DNA from 2 places in the Streptomyces sp. NBC_01485 genome. Region 1 is predicted to be linked to the other one. Evidence: predicted binding sites of a transcription regulator. Region 1 holds the regulator's gene; the other holds the start of a gene.

Region 1 (3,406 bases):
CAGCGCGACACGCCGAAACGGGCCGCCAGCGCGTCCCGCTGCGCCCGTACGAAGGCCGCGTCCACCACCGCCCCGTGACCGGGCACGTACAGCGCGTCCTCGCCGCCGAGTTCGAGGAGCCGGTCGAGGGCGGCCGGCCAGCGGGACGGGACGGCGTCGGGCCCGGCCTGGGGCTCGCCGGACTCCTCGACCAGGTCCCCGCAGAACACCACCTCCGGCGAGCCGGGGTCCGCAGGGTCGCCCGGGACCAGGACCGCCAGGTCGTGCGCGGTGTGGCCGGGGCCGACGTTCGCCAGCAGGACCTGCCGGCCGCCGCCCAGATCGAGGGTCCACTCGCCGCAGACCAGGTGCCGGGGCCGCACCAGCGCGTCCGCGGCCTCCGCCGCCGTCGCCCCGTCCAGACCGTTGCGTACCGCGTCCGCCCGCAGCTCCTCGCCCGGCACGGTGTCCACGCCCACCGCCCCGAAGACCTCCGCGCCCGCGAACGCCGCGGCGCCGAAGACATGGTCGAAGTGGGGGTGGGTGAGCGCGAGATGGGTCACACGTCCGCCGGTGAGCTCCTCGGCCCGCGCCCGCAGCAGCGCCCCCTCCGCGAGGCTCGACCCCGCGTCGACCATCAGCACCGCGCCCGCCCCGACGACCAGCCCCGCCGTGCAGTCCCAGCCCGGCAGCCGGCACCGCCCGACCCCGGCCGCGACCCGCTCCCACCCGAGCTCTTCCCAAGTCACCGTCATACCGCGACGCTAGTCGTAGCACGCTCGCGATGGACCGACCTTGCCCTTCGCGCACCCCACGGCCGTACACTGGGCCGGGGAACGCTGGCACTCGGATGTGAAGAGTGCCAGGCGAGGCGCCCAGGGGACTGGGGACGACAGCTGGAGGTGTGCGCGGATGCTGAGTGAACGCAGGCTCCAGGTGCTGCGCGCCATCGTCCAGGACTACGTCGGCACCGAGGAGCCCGTCGGCTCCAAGGCGCTCACCGAGCGGCACAGCCTCGGCGTGTCCCCGGCGACGGTCCGCAACGACATGGCCGCCCTGGAGGACGAGGGGTACATCGCCCAGCCGCACACCAGCGCCGGGCGGATCCCCACGGACAAGGGGTACCGGCTGTTCGTCGACAAGCTCGCCGGCGTCAAGCCGATGACCGGTCCCGAGCGGCGGGCCATCCAGAACTTCCTCGACGGCGCCGTCGACCTCGACGACGTGGTGGCCCGTACGGTACGGCTGCTGGCGCAGCTCACCCGGCAGGTCGCCGTCGTGCAGTACCCGTCCCTGACCCGTTCGACCGTGCGGCACGTGGAGCTTCTCTCGCTCGCGCCCGCGCGCCTGATGCTCGTGCTGATCACGGACACCGGGCGGGTCGAGCAGCGGTTGGTGGACTGCGCGGCGCCCTTTGGGGAATCGTCGCTGGCGGATCTGCGGGCTCGGCTCAACAGCAAGATCGCGGGCCGCCGGTTCACGGACGTGCCGCGTCTGGTGGAGGATCTGCCGGACGCCTTCGAGTCCGAGGACCGCGGCACGGTCACGACGGTGCTCTCCACCCTGCTGGAGACGCTCGTCGAAGAGAACGAGGAGCGGCTGATGATCGGCGGAACCGCCAATCTCACCCGCTTCGGACATGACTTTCCTCTCGTGATCCGCCCCGTCCTGGAGGCTCTGGAGGAGCAGGTCGTGCTCCTCAAACTCCTTGGCGAGGCGGGGGATTCGGGCATGACCGTACGGATCGGTCACGAGAACGCCTACGAGGGACTCAACTCCACTTCGGTGGTGTCGGTCGGCTACGGTTCGGGCGGCGAGGCAGTCGCCAAACTGGGCGTGGTCGGACCGACCCGCATGGATTACCCGGGAACGATGGGAGCGGTACGAGCGGTGGCACGGTACGTCGGACAGATCCTGGCGGAGTCGTAAGTGGCCACGGACTACTACGCCGTTCTCGGCGTGCGCCGCGATGCGTCGCAGGAAGAGATCAAGAAGGCCTTCCGTCGGCTCGCACGCGAGCTGCACCCGGACGTCAACCCGGATCCGAAGACCCAGGAGCGGTTCAAGGAGATCAACGCCGCCTACGAGGTGTTGTCGGACCCGCAGAAGAAGCAGGTCTACGACCTCGGCGGCGACCCGCTGTCCCAGTCGGGCGGCGGTGGCGCGGGCGGCTTCGGCGCGGGCGGCTTCGGGAACTTCTCGGACATCATGGACGCGTTCTTCGGTACGGCGTCGCAGCGCGGGCCGCGCTCGCGGACCCGGCGCGGCCAGGACGCGATGATCCGGCTGGAGATCGACCTCGAGGAGGCGGCCTTCGGCACGACCAAGGACCTCCAGGTCGACACGGCCATCGTCTGCGCCACGTGCAGCGGCGAGGGCGCGGCGCCGGGGACCACGGCCCAGACGTGTGACATGTGCCGCGGTCGCGGTGAGGTGTCGCAGGTGACGCGGTCCTTCCTGGGCCAGGTCATGACGTCCCGGCCGTGCCCGCAGTGCCAGGGTTTCGGCACCGTCGTGCCGACCCCGTGCCCGGAGTGCGCAGGCGACGGCCGGGTGCGCTCCCGGCGCACGCTGACGGTGAAGATCCCGGCCGGTGTCGACAACGGCACCCGCATCCAGCTCGCGGGCGAGGGCGAGGTCGGCCCCGGCGGCGGCCCCGCCGGCGACCTGTACGTCGAGATCCACGAGCTGCCGCACGCGATGTTCCAGCGGCGCGGCGACGACCTGCACTGCACGGTCACCCTCCCGATGACGGCGGCCTCCCTCGGCACGAAGGTGCCGCTGGAGACGCTGGACGGACTGGAGGAGGTCGACATCCGGCCCGGCACCCAGTCCGGCCAGTCGATCCCGCTGCACGGCCGGGGCGTCACGCATCTGCGGGGCGGCGGGCGCGGCGATCTGATCGTCCACGTCGAGGTGCAGACGCCGACGAAGCTCGATCCCGAGATGGAGCGGTTGCTGCGCGAGCTGGCCAAGCTGCGCGGTGAGGAACGGCCCCTGGGGCAGTTCCAGCCGGGGCAGCAGGGGTTGTTCTCGCGGTTGAAGGACGCGTTCAACGGGCGCTGAGGCCTTTTCCGTACCGGCGTCGGAAGGTACCCGGCGCTGGTGCGGGCCTCGCTGCGGGCTGCCGCCCCCAGGCCCCCGCCATCGGCCTGAACGGCCTCGTCCTCAAGCTCCCCCAGACAGGCTGAAAGTGCCCTGACCGGCGTTGTGAAGCACTGGCATGTGCCAATGAGACGGGCCGATTCGGACTTGTTCTGAAGGCGTGACAACATGCCGTCATGTCGTCCTCCGCGCTGACCGATCTCTTCCCGCACCCGATCGTGCAGGCCCCCATGGCGGGCGGTGTCTCCGTCCCGCAGCTCGCCGCCGCCGTGGCCGAGGCCGGCGGGCTCGGCTTCCTGGCCGCCGGGTACAAGACGGCCGA
Region 2 (3,406 bases), 2.7 Mb from region 1:
CCAGGGTCTCGGTCGTCAGGAGGAGGGAGGCGATGGAGGCGGCGTTCTCCAGGGCGGAGCGGGTGACCTTGACCGGGTCGATGACGCCGGCCTTGACCAGGTCGCCGTACTCGCCGGTGGCGGCGTTGAAGCCCTGGCCCTTGTCGAGCTCGGCGACCTTGGAGGTGATGACGTAGCCCTCCAGGCCGGCGTTCTCGGCGATCCAGCGCAGCGGCTCGACGACGGCGCGGCGCACGACGGCGACACCGGTGGCCTCGTCGCCGGTCTTGCCAAGGCCGCCTTCGAGGACCTTCGCGGCGTGGACGAGAGCGGAGCCACCACCGGAGACGATGCCCTCCTCGACCGCGGCGCGGGTCGCGGAGATGGCGTCCTCGAGACGGTGCTTCTTCTCCTTCAGCTCCACCTCGGTGGCGGCGCCGACCTTGATCACGCACACGCCGCCGGCCAGCTTCGCGAGGCGCTCCTGGAGCTTCTCGCGGTCCCAGTCGGAGTCCGTGTTCTCGATCTCGGCCTTGATCTGGTTGACGCGGCCGACGACGTCCTCGTGGTTGCCGGCGCCGTCGACGACCGTGGTGTCGTCCTTGGTGACGGTGACGCGGCGGGCGGAGCCGAGCACGTCGACGCCGACCTGGTCGAGCTTGAGGCCGACCTCTTCGGAGATGACGGTGGCGCCGGTGAGGACGGCCAGGTCCTGCAGCATCGCCTTGCGACGGTCGCCGAAGCCCGGGGCCTTGACGGCGACCGCGTTGAACGTGCCGCGGATCTTGTTGACGACGAGGGTGGAGAGCGCCTCGCCCTCCAGGTCCTCGGCGATGATCAGCAGCGGCTTGGAGGCGTTGGTCTGGATGACCTTCTCCAGCAGCGGCAGCAGGTCGGAGATCGAGGAGATCTTGCCCTGGTTGATGAGGATGTAGGGGTCCTCGAGGACGGCCTCCATGCGCTCCTGGTCCGTCACGAAGTACGGCGACAGGTAGCCCTTGTCGAAGGCCATGCCCTCGGTGAAGTCCAGCTCCAGACCGAAGGTGTTGGACTCCTCGACGGTGATGACACCGTCCTTGCCGACCTTGTCCATCGCCTCGGCGATGAGCTCGCCGACCTGCGTGTCCTGCGCGGACAGCGCGGCGACGGCGGCGATGTCGGCCTTGTCGTCGATCGGGCGGGCCGAGGCGAGCAGCTCCTCGGAGATCGCCTTGACGGCGGCGTCGATGCCCTTCTTCAGGGAGGCCGGGGAGGCGCCGGCGGCGACGTTCTTCAGGCCCTCGCGGACGAGCGCCTGGGCCAGGACCGTGGCGGTGGTGGTGCCGTCACCCGCGATGTCGTTGGTCTTGGTCGCCACCTCCTTCACGAGCTGGGCGCCGAGGTTCTCGTACGGGTCGTCGAGCTCGACCTCGCGGGCGATGGTGACGCCGTCGTTGGTGATGGTGGGTGCGCCGAACTTCTTGTCGATGACGACGTTGCGGCCCTTGGGGCCGATCGTCACCTTGACCGTGTCGGCAAGCTTGTTGACGCCGCGCTCGAGGGCGCGACGGGCGTCCTCGTCGAACTTCAGGATCTTCGCCATGGAAGCGGTTCAGCCCTCTCGGAAAACGTGGGACGAACGGCGCCCCCAGCACCCGGCTTCACAAAGTCGCGGGGGCCAGGGGCGCAGTTCACTGCAAAACTGGGTGAATTACTTCTCGATGATCGCGAGCACGTCGCGAGCCGAGAGGACGAGGTACTCCTCGCCGTTGTACTTCACCTCGGTGCCGCCGTACTTGCTGTACAGGACGACGTCGCCGACCTTTACGTCGAGCGGCAGGCGCTCGCCGTTCTCGAAGCGACCCGGGCCCACCGCGAGGACAGCCCCCTCCTGGGGCTTCTCCTTCGCGGTGTCCGGGATGACCAGGCCAGAGGCGGTGGTCTGCTCGGCGTCGAGCGGCTGGACCACAATGCGGTCCTCGAGCGGCTTGATGGCAACCTTGGAGCTGGTGGTCGTCACGATCCGACCTCCCCCTTCGGAGATCTCACGGGGTTAACTGTCTGAGGTGGCGACCAGGTGGATCCGTCGTCGCGGGTGCCGGACCTGCCCGTCGCTGTTGGCACTCTCCAGGGGGGAGTGCCAGAAGCGAGACTATGACTGCGATTAGCACTCGGTCAAGCGGAGTGCCAATTCCGGCGGCGCGTCGGCAGGTTTTTCGGCTGACGTGAGCGTTCTTTGTCGCCGTTTGTCGGTGTGGGCGTTGGCTGGGGGCTGCCGCCCCCAGGCCCCCGCCGTCGGCCCTTAAGGGGCCTCGTCCTCGAACTCCGCCAGAGGGGGACCCCCATCGGGCTGAAAGACAGACCCCGACCGGAGACGCGAAGAACCGTCAGACGTAGTCCTCCAACCTGCCCACCGTCAGGCCCTCTTCCTGTACCCGGCGCAGTAGTCGTGCCGTTCTGGATCGCATGCCGGGGCCCGATGTCTCGTCCGGGTCCACGGCGATGATGTCGCCGGGGTGGAGGTGGGGGGAGCCGTGGGTGTAGGTGAGGTCGGTGGGGCCCATGGAGGCTCGCCAGAGGATGATCGCGGCGATGCCGCAGTCGGCGGCGGCGCGGCGGGTGGTGGTGTCGTAGGTGCCGTAGGGCGGGCGGAAGAGGCGGGGGCGCAGGCCGAAGCGGGAGCGGAGTTTGTCCTGCTGGCCGCAGATCTCGGCGCGCTGGCCGGCGTAGGGCAGGCCGCGCAGGGCCGGGTGGTCCAGGGTGTGGTTCTGGATGTTCGCGCCGACGGACTGGAGGCGGGCGAAGTGGCCGTAGCCGGGGCCGACCACGGTGTCCGTCAGGAACACGCTGACCGGGAGGCGCAGTTCGCGGACCATGTCGACGAAGCGGGGGTCGCGTTCGGCGCCGTCGTCGTAGGTGAGGAAGACGACCTTGTCGGTGGTCGGGACATGGTCGACGACCGGGGGGAGGGCCGCCGTGCCGGGGCTGCCCGCGAGGGGGCGGGTGGCCGGGCGGGGCGGGGCGGGAGGCAGAGGGGTCGTCAGGCCCCAGCGGCGGTACGGGGCCTGGGCGGGTGGGACGACGGGTGGGTCGACCCGGGCCGCGGCCTTCCTGCCCAGGCGTTCGATCGGGTCCACGGACTGGGCGCAACCCGTCAGGGTCGTCAGGGTTGTCAGCGTCATCAACACCGTCGTGGCTGTCAGGGTCGTCTGGAGCAGCCTTGCCTTCGGGCGGGCCCGTGTTCTCACAGGTAGTCCTCCAGGCGGGCCACCGCGTAGCCCTCGGCCGTGACCTTGTCGAGGAACCTGCGGACCATGTCGGGCATCGTGCCCTTCCAGTCGCCGCGGCCTCGGAAGTGGCTCAGGACGATGTCGCCGGGGTGGAGGTCCTGGTCCGACTCGCGGTACTCCCAGTGGTCGACGAAGACCTCCTCGTCCCAGAGCGGGGC

The links. The regulator HrcA, encoded in region 1, represses chaperone genes, less so after heat shock. The targets are predictions, from matches to a motif close to TTNGCACTCNGNNNNNCNGAGTGCNAA.
Region 2: the regulator HrcA is predicted to act here: its motif matches at 2,123-2,149, upstream of groES (co-chaperone GroES).

Annotation. Positions count from the first base shown of each region.
Region 1 covers NZ_CP109435.1:3,139,317-3,142,722, reverse strand. Annotated here, with positions in the region: gene OG352_RS14490 (MBL fold metallo-hydrolase) at 1-734, opposite strand, end outside; gene hrcA (heat-inducible transcriptional repressor HrcA) at 892-1,908, shown strand; gene dnaJ (molecular chaperone DnaJ) at 1,909-3,045, shown strand; gene OG352_RS14475 (nitronate monooxygenase) at 3,261-3,406, shown strand, end outside.
Region 2 covers NZ_CP109435.1:5,819,999-5,823,404, reverse strand. Annotated here, with positions in the region: gene groL (chaperonin GroEL) at 1-1,561, opposite strand, end outside; gene groES (co-chaperone GroES) at 1,670-1,978, opposite strand; gene OG352_RS26470 (polysaccharide deacetylase family protein) at 2,346-3,140, opposite strand; gene OG352_RS26465 (polysaccharide deacetylase family protein) at 3,203-3,406, opposite strand, start outside.